Regions from separate parts of the Mesorhizobium sp. ESP-6-4 genome, predicted to be linked through region 1. Evidence: predicted binding sites of a transcription regulator. Region 1 holds the regulator's gene; each other region holds the start of a gene.
What was found. Region 1 encodes PhoB, which activates phosphate uptake and scavenging genes when phosphate is short. Its sites were predicted from a motif close to TGTCATNNANCTGTCAT; they were not measured.

Region 2: the regulator PhoB is predicted to act here: its motif matches at 1,736-1,752, upstream of LB523_RS06130 (RNA degradosome polyphosphate kinase).
Region 3: the regulator PhoB is predicted to act here: its motif matches at 1,843-1,859, upstream of phnF (phosphonate metabolism transcriptional regulator PhnF).

Annotation. Positions count from the first base shown of each region.
Region 1 is NZ_JAIUGS010000003.1:403,511-407,628, reverse strand. Features, by position in the region: gene LB523_RS09125 (ROK family protein) at 1-1,239, shown strand, start outside; gene phoB (phosphate regulon transcriptional regulator PhoB) at 1,573-2,262, opposite strand; gene phoU (phosphate signaling complex protein PhoU) at 2,278-2,985, opposite strand; gene pstB (phosphate ABC transporter ATP-binding protein PstB) at 3,006-3,809, opposite strand; gene pstA (phosphate ABC transporter permease PstA) at 3,806-4,118, opposite strand, start outside.
Region 2 is NZ_JAIUGS010000002.1:474,583-478,700, forward strand. Features, by position in the region: gene LB523_RS06120 (FAD-dependent monooxygenase) at 150-1,382, opposite strand; gene LB523_RS06125 (zinc-finger domain-containing protein) at 1,412-1,657, opposite strand; gene LB523_RS06130 (RNA degradosome polyphosphate kinase) at 1,910-4,105, shown strand; gene ppx (exopolyphosphatase) at 4,102-4,118, shown strand, end outside.
Region 3 is NZ_JAIUGS010000014.1:28,322-32,439, reverse strand. Features, by position in the region: gene LB523_RS21665 (zinc-binding alcohol dehydrogenase family protein) at 1-723, shown strand, start outside; gene phnF (phosphonate metabolism transcriptional regulator PhnF) at 1,057-1,800, opposite strand; gene phnG (phosphonate C-P lyase system protein PhnG) at 1,940-2,401, shown strand; gene phnH (phosphonate C-P lyase system protein PhnH) at 2,401-3,012, shown strand; gene LB523_RS21645 (carbon-phosphorus lyase complex subunit PhnI) at 3,014-4,118, shown strand, end outside.

The DNA.
Region 1 (4,118 bases):
TCGGTCGGAATCCGCCATGACGATTTGCGCCGGCGCAACCGCGCCATGGTGATTTCGGCGGTACGCCGCGCCGGTCAGCCATCACGAACCGAAATTGCCGCCACCACCGGGCTCAGCCACTCGACCATTTCGGCGATCTCCGCCGACCTGATCCAGGAGGGCATTCTCACCGAAAGCAAGGCCAGCGAGCCGACGGCGTTGAAGCGCGGCCGGCCGCAGATCGGCCTGGCGCTGAACCCTGAAGCCGCCGCGGTGCTGACCGTGGTGTTGTCGCTGAACTTCCTGTCGGTCGCCGTGATCGATTATGCCGGTCAGGTTGTTGCCGAGGAGCAGCAGCGCCTGGACACGCTTGTCATGCCCCGCGACGAGCTGATCGGCGAATGCGTGGCGATCGTGCGGCGCCGGCTGCAGGATCCCGACCTCGACGTTGGCAGCGTCGCCCGCATCGCCATGGGCATTCAGGGCATCACCGATTCTAATGCACGCGCCATGCTCTGGTCGCCGATAACGCCGCTGACCGACATTCCTTTCGCCGACATTCTCGAGAAGGAGTTCGGCATCTCCGCCACCATGGAGAACGACTGCAACATGATGGCGGTAGCGCTGCAATGGCGCGACCCGGAGCGCTATCGCGACGACTTCATCGCCATCCTGTTGTCGCACGGCATCGGCATGGGTCTCGTGCTCAAGGGTGCGCTGTTCACCGGCACGCATTCCTCCGGCGGTGAGTTCGGCCACATGATTCACCGCCCGGGCGGGGCGCTTTGCCGCTGCGGCCGCCGCGGCTGCGTCGAGGCCTATGCCGGCAACTATGCGATCTGGCGCAGCGCCATGAAAATGAGCGAGGACGCCGAGCCGGTCGACGTCGGCGACGCCGACATGCGGGCCCTTGCCGCGAAGGCGCGCGAGAGGGACGGCCCCGAACGGGAGGCTTACCGCCGGGCCGGCGAGGCGCTTGGTTTCGGTCTCGGCAGCCTGTTCGCCCTCATCGACCCGGCGCCCGTCGCCATGGTCGGCGTCAGCGCGGCCGCCTTCGACCTGATCGAGCCGGCGCTGCGCGAGGCGATCGCCCAGACGGCCGGCGGCCAGCACTCCGAATCGATCTCCTTCGACACCGAGCCGAACGAACTGCCGCTGATCCGCGAAGGCTGCGCCATGCGCGCGCTGACCTTCGTCGACCAGGAGATTTTCGCGCCGGGAGGCCAGGCAAGAGCGGGGACGGGAAAGAACGTGGCCTGAGGCAGCCTTGAAGAGGTCCGGGGACAGCAGCAGACGATTGAAATTAGCGAAGGGAAGGCCCCGCAGCTTCGTCATTCCAGGGCGGAGCAGGAGCGAAGCTCCGTCGCGGAGACCCTGGAATCCATGCCGCTACCTCACGCGTCGAGCGCAGCGGCACAGAATTCTGGACTGTCGCAACGCATCGACATCACGGAATGAATCCTCGGGTCTGCGCTGCGTCGCTGCGCTCCTTGCTCCGCCCGTGGATGACGAAGCACAAGCGTCTCGGCTAATCGCCAATGCACGCGATCCGATGCTGGAGACAGAATCCGTCAGCGCCTCGGCGCCTTACCCCTAATCTTCCCTGATCGCGTAACCTGCGCCTCGGATGGTACGTATGACATCCGGCATGCGGCCGTTGTTGACCGCCTTGCGCAGGCGGCCGACATGGACGTCGACGGTGCGTTCGTCGATATAGATCGTCTCGCCCCAGACATTGTCGAGCAGCTGGCTGCGCGAGAACACCCGGCCGGGATGACGCATCATGAATTCCAGCAGCCGGAACTCGGTCGGGCCGAGCCTGATCTCGCTCTTCTTGCGGTAGACGCGGTGCGACTCGCGGTCGAGCACGATGTCGCCGACCTTGAGCACGCTGGACAGCACCTCCGGCTTGGCGCGGCGCAGCAGCGCCTTGACGCGCGCCATGAACTCCGGCGTCGAGAACGGCTTGACCAGATAGTCGTCGGCGCCGGTCGAAAGGCCGCGCACGCGGTCGCTTTCCTCGCCCCGCGCTGTCAGCATGATGATCGGCAACCGCTCTGTCTCGGGCCGCATCCTGAGACGCCGGCAGAGCTCGATGCCGGAAACCGCCGGCACCATCCAGTCGAGCACGAGCAGGTCGGGAACGTTTTCCTGAAGGCGGATTTCGGCCTCGTCGCCGCGGGTCACCACTTCGACCTGGTAACCCTCGGATTCGAGATTGTAGCGGAGCAGCACCCCAAGCGGCTCCTCGTCCTCCACCACCATGATGCGTGGCGCGATCATTGGCAGGTACCTTCGTCAGGCCGCCGGCGCCGACATTGTCGTCTCGTCCTGCTTGGGACGATTCGCGGGCAATTGCGTGCCGGTCAGCACATAATAGGCGTTCTCGGCGATGTTGGTCACATGGTCGCCGATGCGCTCGAGATTCTTGGCGCAGAACAGAAGATGCGTGCAGGCGGTGATGTTGCGCGGGTCTTCCATCATGTAGGTCAGGAGCTCCCGGAAGACGGATGTGTATTTGACGTCGATGCGCTCGTCGTCGTTGCGAAGCTTGGCCAGCGCCGTGGCGTCGCCCACCGTATATTCCTGGATCACGGCCTGGACCTGGATCAGCACCAGCTGCGCCATGGAATCGATCGAATGCGTGAGGTCGCGCGGCGCGGCGCTGACGCCGACCGAGCCGACGCGCTTGGCGATGTTCTTGGCGAGGTCGCCGATGCGTTCGAGGTCGCCCGCCATGCGGATCGAGCCGACCACATTGCGCAGGTCGTCGGCCATCGGCTGGCGCTTGGCGATCAGCGTGATGGCACGGTCGTCGAGCTCGCGCTGGCGCGCGTCCATGATGGCATCGTCGGAAACGACGCGCTGCGCCATGGCATTGTCGGTCTCGAGCAGGGCCTTGGTCGAAGCGCCGACCATCGAGCTGGCGAGATCGCCCATGTCGTTGATGAGCCGGCTGATCTGCCTCAGATCCTCGTCGAAGGAAGCGACGGTATGTTCGGCCATGATGATGTCCTCGTATGAGCTCAGCCGAAGCGGCCGGTGATGTAGTCCTGCGTGCGCTTTTCGCGGGGCGAGGTGAAGATCTTCTCGGTCCGGTCGAACTCCACCAGCTCGCCCAGATACATGAACGCCGTCTGCCGCGACACGCGCGCCGCCTGCTGCATGTTGTGGGTGACGATGACGATCGTGTAGTCGGCCTGCAGCTCGTCGATCAGTTCCTCGATCTTGGCGGTCGACAGCGGATCGAGCGCCGAGGCCGGCTCGTCGAGCAGGATGACCTCGGGCTTCACCGCAACGGTACGGGCGATGCACAGGCGCTGCTGCTGGCCGCCCGAGAGGCTGAGGCCGCTGGCGTTGAGCTTGTCCTTGACCTCGTTCCAGAGTGCTGCGCGCTTCAGCGCCTGCTCGACGCGGCTGTCCATCTCGGCCTTGCTGATCTTCTCATAGAGCCTGACGCCGAAAGCGATGTTCTCGTAGATCGACATCGGGAACGGCGTCGGCTTCTGGAACACCATGCCGATCTTGGTGCGCAGCAGATTGAGGTCCTGCGAGCGGTCGAGGATGTTCTTGCCGTCGAGCAGCACCTGGCCCTCGGCGCTCTGTTTCGGATAGAGCTCATAGATGCGGTTGAGCACGCGCAGCAGCGTCGACTTCCCGCAGCCCGACGGGCCGATGAAGGCGGTCACGCTGCGCTCGGGCAGGGACAGGTTGATGTCCTTCAGCGCCTTCGACTGGCCATAGTAGAAATTGAGGTTCTTGACCTCGATCTTGGCCTTCTCGACGGTCGTGTCGGCTGCGTTCAGGTCGGTGGACAACATCGGTTTCATCTGTCCTCTCTGCGTCCGGTTAGGCTGCGGGCGATGATGCTCAGCCCGAGAACCGTCAGGGTGATTATGAGTGCGCCCGTCCAGGCCAGTTGCTGCCATTCCTCGTAAGGGCTGAGAGCGAACTGGAAGATGGTTACCGGCAGGCTGGCCATCGGCGCATTGAGATTGCTCGACCAGAACTGGTTGTTGAGCGCGGTGAAGAGAAGCGGCGCCGTCTCGCCGGAGATGCGGGCGATCGCCAAAAGGATGCCGGTGACGATGCCGGAGAGTGCCGCGCGATAGGCAACCGAGCGGATCACCACCCAGCGC
Region 2 (4,118 bases), on a different contig from region 1:
GAGATCAGCTGTCGTGGCTACTTTCGCCAATCATCAACGTCGCAAGGCGGGAGCCAGCGCCCAAGCTGCCAATCTTCCCCTCGCGGGGGAGATGCCCGGCAGGGCAGAGGGGGTGCTGTCCCGCCGGCCTATCCATCTGGTGGCAGACGCTACCGCCGCACAACCCCCCGCTCCTCCCACCCATAGAGCCAGTCCAGGTCCGCCGCGAGCTTTTCCGCCGGTCGCGCCGCCAGCACCAGATTGCGTGTGATCGCCACCGGTCCCCAGGCGTGCCAGGCCAGCCGATTGAGCGCTCCGCGTTTCAGCACCTTCTCGATGCGCGGGCGTCTGAGATTTTCCCAGATGGCGAGGCCTCGAGCTGGATCGCCGGGGAAGTCGGCAACGAGATTGGCGAGCATAGCGGCATCCTCGATCCCCATGGCCGCGCCTTGCGCCGCGAAGGGCGTCATGGCGTGCGCGGCGTCACCGATCAGCGCTATGCCCTCCGGCATCGTCCAGCGGCGCTGCTCGACCGTGTGGATGGGGAACGCCGTCCAGGGGCCGGCGAGCGCCACCAGCCTCGACAGCCCCGTCGCCGTGCCTCGGATGGCGCCTGAGAGGATCGCGGGGTCGGCATGGCCGGACCAGCCTTCGGCAATGTGCTGGCCCTTGGTGAAGGCGGCAAGGTTGAAGGCGCTGCCCTTGCTCACCGGATAGGCAACCATGTGGAAGCCGGGATGCAGGAAGGTGGTGACGCTGTCAGTCGCGCCGATTTGCGCGAAAGCCTGGCCGGCGGCGCTTTCCGCCGCGATCGTCGCGCGCCAAGCGAGCTCGCCCGAAAAGCGGCTTGCCGAAAAGCCGGCCGTCCGGACAAGCCCGGCGCGGACCGAGGACCAAACGCCGTCGGCTGCGACCAGCAGGTCGCCCGCGATATTCGTCGCTTTGCCGTCGACCTCGACCGTCGCGGTCACGCTTTGCGGGTCGACGGCGATGCCGGCAACACGAGCGCCGGTGACAAGCGCGATACCGGGCCGTTCCGCCACCGCCGCCATCAGCGCCGCCTGCAGGTCGGCGCGGTGCGCCACGAGATAGGGCGCCCCCCAGCGCTTTTCTGCGGTTTCCCCAAGCGGCACGCGCGCCAGCTCTCGCAGGCTCCTTGCGTCCTTCAGCACCACCGCTCGCGGCCGGATCGCGTTGGGCAGCAGTCGATCGAGCACGCTGAGCCGCCGCAGGATCCGGGTCGCGTTGGGGGAAAGCTGGAGGCCGGCACCGGCCGCTTCCAGCTGTTTTGCCTGCTCGAACAGTTTTACCGGATAACCGCGCTCGACGAAGGCAAGCGCCGCCGTCAGCCCGGCGATGCCAGCCCCGGCGATGACGATTTGCCGGGACCGTGCTTCAGTCATGATCTAGCAGTCGTTCATGATTTGCCGCGTCAGGCGGCCTGGTCGACATAAAGGCAGCCGGCCGGCTGCGTTTCCGTCGCCTTCAGCGACGGTGAATAGCGGTAGAGCGTCGAGCAGTAAGGGCAGACCTTTTCATTGTCGTCGCCCATGTCGAGGAACACATGCGGATGGTCGAAGGGCGGGTTGGCGCCGGTGCACATGAATTCCTTGACGCCGATCTCGATGACCGGATGGCCCGCGTCGTTCTGGAAATGGGGAATGCTGCCGCCTGCCATCGTCGTCTCCAATTGGGTTCGGCCAGTGGGTGTGACCAGTTTGCATCTGGAGCATAACAGGCCAGTTTGCAAGATCGATGAAATCAAACTGTCGCAAAAGGCTGGCAGAGGATAAGTTGAGCCGGTTAAGCGCATGGGGCCGGTGCCGGAGCGATTCCGTGACGATCATGCGTCATAAAGACATGCTAGAGCGTCGTTTAACGGCAGTATGCGGCGCCTCCTGGGAACGGTTGCGGGCAAGAGCAGGAAACCATGAACGAACTGAAGCCTGTGCAGAGCGAGTTCATCACCGTCGAGGCCGCAAGCCCCGACGGCGGCAATCCCGATCGTTTCGTCAACCGCGAATTCTCCTGGCTGCAATTCAACCGCCGCGTGCTGGAGGAATCGCTGAACGAGCATCATCCGCTGCTTGAACGCGTCCGCTTCCTGTCGATTTCTGCCGCCAATCTCGACGAGTTCTTCATGGTGCGCGTCGCCGGCCTTGCCGGCCAGGTCCGCGAGGGCATCGCGCTGAAGAGCCCGGACGGCCGCACGCCCGAACAGCAGCTCGAGCAGTTGCTGCGGGAGGTCGAGCGCCTTCAGGAAGACCAGCAGAAGAGCCTCTCGGCGCTGATGACGCTGCTCAACAAGGAAGGCATCGAGAGCATCACCCGCGACGCGCTGACCAAGGATGAGAAGGCCTGGCTGGAGGAGCATTTCCAGGAACAGGTTTTCCCGGTAATGACGCCGCTGTCGATCGACCCGGCGCATCCGTTTCCGTTCATCCCCAATCTCGGCTTTTCCATCGCCCTGCAATTGCGCCATCGCAAGAATGGCGAGGAGATGAGCGCGCTGCTGCGCCTGCCGGTGGCGCTCAGGCGTTTCATCCGCCTGCCCGACCGCAAGCACCATGTGCGCTTCATCCCGCTGGAGGAAGTGGTCGGCATCTATATCGGCAAGCTTTTCCCCGGCTACGAGGTCAAGGGCTCCGGCACGTTCCGCATCATCCGCGACAGCGACATCGAGGTCGAGGAAGAGTCGGAAGACCTGGTGCGCCTGTTCGAAACGGCGCTGAAGCGGCGCCGCCGCGGCTCGGTGATCCGCATCGAATTCGACACGCTGATGCCGGCCGCGTTGCGGGACTTCGTCGCCGGCGAGCTCGGTGTGTCGTCGAGCCGCATCAGCGTGCTCACCGGTCCGCTGGCGCTCAACCAGATATCCGAGATTGTCGCCATCCCGCGCGACGACCTCAAATTCACGCCCTACAATCCGCGCTTCCCCGAGCGCATCCGCGAGCATGGCGGCGACTGCTTCGCCGCCATCCGCGAGAAGGACATCGTCGTCCACCACCCCTACGAGTCCTTCGACGTGGTGGTGCAGTTCCTGCGCCAGGCCGCCGCCGACCCGGAAGTGGTGGCGATCAAGCAGACGCTCTACCGCACCTCTAACGACAGCCCGATCGTGCGCGCGCTGATCGACGCCGCCGAGGCCGGCAAGTCGGTCACGGCACTTGTCGAGCTCAAGGCGCGCTTCGACGAGGAAGCCAACATCCGCTGGGCGCGCGACCTCGAGCGCGCCGGCGTGCAGGTCGTGTTCGGCTTCCTGGAGCTGAAGACCCACGCCAAGATGTCTTTGATCGTGCGCCGCGAGGATGGCCGGCTGCGCAACTACGTGCATCTCGGCACCGGCAACTACCACCCGGTTACCGCCCGTATCTACACCGACCTGTCCTTCTTCACCACCGACCCGACGATCGCGCGCGATGTCGCGCAGCTCTTCAATTTCATCACCGGCTATGCCGAGCCCGCCGAGGAGATGCGCCTTGCCGTATCGCCCTTCACGCTGCGCAAGCGCATCCTGAAACACATCTTGGACGAGATCGTTCATGCCCGCGACGGCCGGCCGGCGCGCATCTGGATGAAGATGAACGCGCTGGTCGATCCGACCGTCATCGACGCGCTTTACGACGCCAGCCGCGCCGGCGTCGAGGTCGACCTCGTCGTGCGCGGCATCTGCTGCCTGAGGCCGCAGGTGCCGGGTCTTTCCGAGAACATAAGGGTGAAATCGATCGTCGGCCGCTTCCTCGAGCACAGCCGCATCTTCTGCTTCGGCAACGGCCACGGCCTGCCGTCGGACGAGGCGGTCGTCTACATCTCGTCGGCCGACATGATGCCGCGCAATCTCGACCGCCGCGTCGAGACCCTGGTACCGATCACCAATCCAACTGTGCATGAACAGGTGCTTGGCCAGATCATGCTGGGCAACATCATGGACAACCAGCAAAGTTTCGACGTATTGGCTGACGGCACCTCCCGGCGCGTTGTGCTGGAGGAGGGCGAGGAGCCGTTCAACGCGCAGGAATATTTCATGACCAATCCGAGCCTCTCCGGGCGGGGCGACGCGCTGAAATCGCATGCGCCCAAGCGCATTGCCCAGTTCAAGCGCCGCAAGAAGAACAGCGCCGCGTGACCGCAGTTTCCCA
Region 3 (4,118 bases), on a different contig from region 1:
AAGCCTAACTGCTGCGTGAAGATCGAGGTGCTGGGCGTCCATCGCGACGGCGCCATGTGCGACGAAATTTTGGTGCCGGCGCAGAACCTCTACCCGACGAACGGCCTGTCGCTGGCCGACGCCGCGGCGGTCGAATTCCTGGCCATCGGCGCGCATGCCGTGCGCCGATCGCTCGGGCTGCCCGGCCAGCGCACGCTGGTCATCGGCGCCGGCCCGATCGGCCTCGGCACGGCGATCTTCGCGCGCATCGCCGGGCTGGATGTCAGCCTGCTCGACATGAGCGCCGAACGTCTCGGCTTCGCCGAGAAGCAGCTCGGCTTTGCCCCGCTGGACAGCTCGAAGACGCCGGCTGCCGAGCTGGTCCAACAGGCAACAGCCGGCGAAGGGTTCGACCTCGTGTTCGACGCGACTGGCAACACCCAGTCCGTGCAGTCGGCCTTCGCCCACGTCGCGCATGGCGGCACGCTGGTGCTGGTCAGCGTCGTCAAGGACGACATCACCTTCTCCGACCCTGAATTCCATAAGCGCGAGATGATGCTGGTCGGCAGCCGCAACGCGCTGAAGGCCGATTTCGACCATGTCGCAGATTCGATCCGCAACGGCGCTGTGCCGTTGAACAAGCTCGTCACCCATCGCACCACGCTCGCCGGAACGCCGCGCGACCTTGCCCGATGGACCCACGAGAAGTCAGGACTGATCAAGGCGGTCATTGAGGTCGGGTGATAACATGACAGGCGGTGAACTCAGCCCTAATTGACGGAGCGCCGCACAGGTCGACCCCCCACTCCGTCTCGGCTTCGCCGAGCCACCTCTCCCCCGATCGACGGGGGAGAGGAAGGGTGCGAGCCTTGCAGCCAACGCTCTTCAACCGGACACACTGCTTCTCCGGCCGCCAGCGTGCTCCTTTCCTCTCCCTCCGGAGGGGGGAGAGGTGGCTCGGCGAAGCCGAGACGGAGTGGGGGAAGGCGAGCCTCAAACGCCAAGCCGCTGACGAGTAAGCGACCTGACATCAGCGTGAAGCAGATCAATCACGGTCTCGTACAAGGCTGGCACTCCCTACAACACCGACAACTTCAGCTCCACCCGCTCTGCCGGAAAGCGCGACTCCGCGAACTGGATTGGCTCACCGTCGAGCGTCACGTTGATTGCAATTGTGACCAGCACGATCGCGCCGGGCTGCAGATCGAGGGCTGCAAGGTCGTCGGCATCGGCGTGGCGCGCCGACAGCACGGTCGAATGCCGCAGATAATCGTTGATGCCGAAGCGCTTCAGTGAGGCGGTGATCGACCCCGTTTCCGCCATTGCCGCCCCGATTCCGGCGAAGCGCTTGGCATCGAACCAGGTCGTCGCGCGCGACACCGCATGACCGTCGGCCTCGCCGCGCGTCTCCAGGCGGATGACGGCAGCGCCTTTGGCGATGCCCAGCGCCTCGGCGATGCGCCGGCCGGCCGGCTCGGTCGACGACGACAGCAGCGCGATATGCCGCTCGCTCGTCTGCCCCTGCAGCCCGGTCGAGAAGCGCGTCCGCGCGCCGATCGGATAGGACAGCCGCTTGCGCGACAACACGAAGGTGCCGCGTCCCTGCTCGGCCTTCAGCACGCCTTCCTGCACCAGTGCTGCAATGGCGCTGCGCACCGTGTGGCGGTTGACGCCGTAGCGCTCGGCCAGCGCGACTTCAGGCGGCAGCGCGGCATTCTCGGCGAAATCGCCATTGGCGATCGCCTGCAGGATCCTGTCGGCGATCTGCCGCCATAGCGATACGCCATTGCGCCTCTCGACGCTGCTTGCCAGCCCGGTCATTTCCCCGCCCCCAACGTCATCACCCTAAACTTTTGCACCCGTTGTCATCCACCCGTCATGGACTCCCGTTACCAAGTGAGTATAATTTGTATAGTTGTCTATATCAATAGACAAATTTCTTTATGCAAGGAGCGATGCCATGCGAGGACAGGAAGCGCGCGAGCAGGCCGGGCGGAAAGCCTTGATGGCGACGCTGGCGCATGCCGCGGCCGATGACATCGCTCGCCTGTGGAACGAGTCGGGCCTGCCCTCCGAGGCCGAGCTTTTGCGCGGTCCTGAAACCGGATTGGTGACGGTGCGCGGGCGGATCGGCGGCGGTGGCGCACCGTTCAATGTCGGCGAAGCGACGGTCACCCGCGCCACGGTGCGGCTGCCCTCCGGCCAGGTCGGCCACTCCTATGCGCTTGGCCGCGACAAGGGAAAAGCCAAGCTAGCGGCGATCGCTGACGCGCTGTGGCAGGACCCAGCGCACCGCGAGGCGGTCGAGACAAAGCTCGCCGCGCCCTTGCGCGCCGCGCTTGCTGCGGCGCGCGAGACAAAGCGCGTCGAAACGGCGGCCACGAAAGTGGATTTCTTCACCATGGTGCGCGGAGAGGACTGATGGATATCGCCACGCAATCGATCGACGGCGGCTTCGCGGAGCCGGTCTTCAACGCCCAGGCGGTGTTCCGCGCCATCATGGACGCGATGGCCCGCCCCGGCACCGTCCAGCCGCTGCCGCAGCTCGCCCGCCCGCCGGCGCCGCTGTCGGCGACGGCCGGCGCCGTGGCGCTCTCGCTCTGCGACAACGACACGCCGGTCTGGCTCGACCAGCTGCTGCAGGCGGAAGCCGCGGTCAAGGCCTGGCTCGGCTTCCACACCGGCGCGCCCTCGGCAAACACGCCGGCCGACGCACATTTCGCCCTGATCGCCAATCCGAAGGAGATGGCGGCGCTCGATGGTTTTGCGCAAGGCACGCAAGAATATCCCGACCGCTCGACGACGCTGATCCTCTTGGTCGACGATCTTGCCTCGGGCCCATCGCTGCTGCTCGAAGGTCCGGGGATCGAAAAGACCTCGATGATCGCGCCTCCCGGCATGCCGCGCCATTTCGTCGAGCAGTGGAAGCAGAACAACCAGCGTTTCCCGCGCGGCGTCGACATCATCCTGGCGGCGCCCGGCCACCTTGCCTGCCTGCCGCGCACCACCCGCATCAAGACGATGGAGGCATGACATGTATGTCGCGGTGAAAGGCGGCGAAGCCGCCATTGCCAATGCGCATCGCCTGCTTGCCGACCGCCGCCGCGGCGACCGCTCGGTACCGGCGCTGCGCCTCGACCAGATTGTCGAGCAGCTGGCGCTCGGCGTCGACCGGGTGATGAGCGAAGGCTCGCTCTATGATCGCGAGCTCGCGGCTCTCGCCGTTACCCAGGCGCGCGGCGATATGATCGAGGCGATCTTTCTGGTGCGCGCCTACCGCACCACGCTGCCGCGCTTCGGCTACACCAATCCGGTCGACACCGGCGCCATGCAGGTCGAGCGTCGTGTCTCGGCCACCTACAAGGACCTGCCGGGCGGCCAGGTGCTCGGCCCGACCTTCGACTATACGCACCGCCTGCTCGATCCAGAGCTTGCCGCCGGCGCCGAGGTCGAGATGCCGGCGCAGCGTCCGGCCGAGCCGGAGGCCATGCCGCGCGTTTCGGCGATCCTCGCCCATGAAGGCCTGATCGAGGCCGATGGCGAGATGCCGCTTGACCACGTGCCCGGCGACATCACGCGCGAGCCGCTGCAATTCCCGATGGCGCGCGACATCCGCCTGCAGGCGTTGTCGCGCGGCGACGAAGGTTTTCTGCTGGCGCTCGGCTATTCGACGCAGCGCGGCTACGCCCGCGACCATCCCTTTGTCGGCGAGATACGCATTGGCGAGGTAGAGCTGGAGCTGGACGTGCCGGAGTTGCCCTTCGCCGTGCCGCTCGGCTCCATCCGCGTCACCGAATGCCAAATGGTCAACCAGTTCAAGGGCTCGGCCAAGGCGCCGCCGCAGTTCACGCGCGGCTACGGCCTGGTCTTCGGCCAGAGCGAGCGCAAGGCGATGGCGATGGCGCTGTGCGACCGGGCGCTACGCGCCGGCGAGCTCGGCGAGGACGTCGTTGCCGCCGCGCAGGACGAGGAATTCGTCATCTCGCATTCCGACAATGTCCAGGCCACCGGTTTCGTCGAGCATCTGAAGCTGCCGCATTATGTCGACTTCCAGGCCGAGCTCGGCCTGGTTCGCCGCATGCGCGTCGAATACGAAGCGCGGGAAAACGAGAACAAGGCCGCCGAGGAGAAGCGCGAGG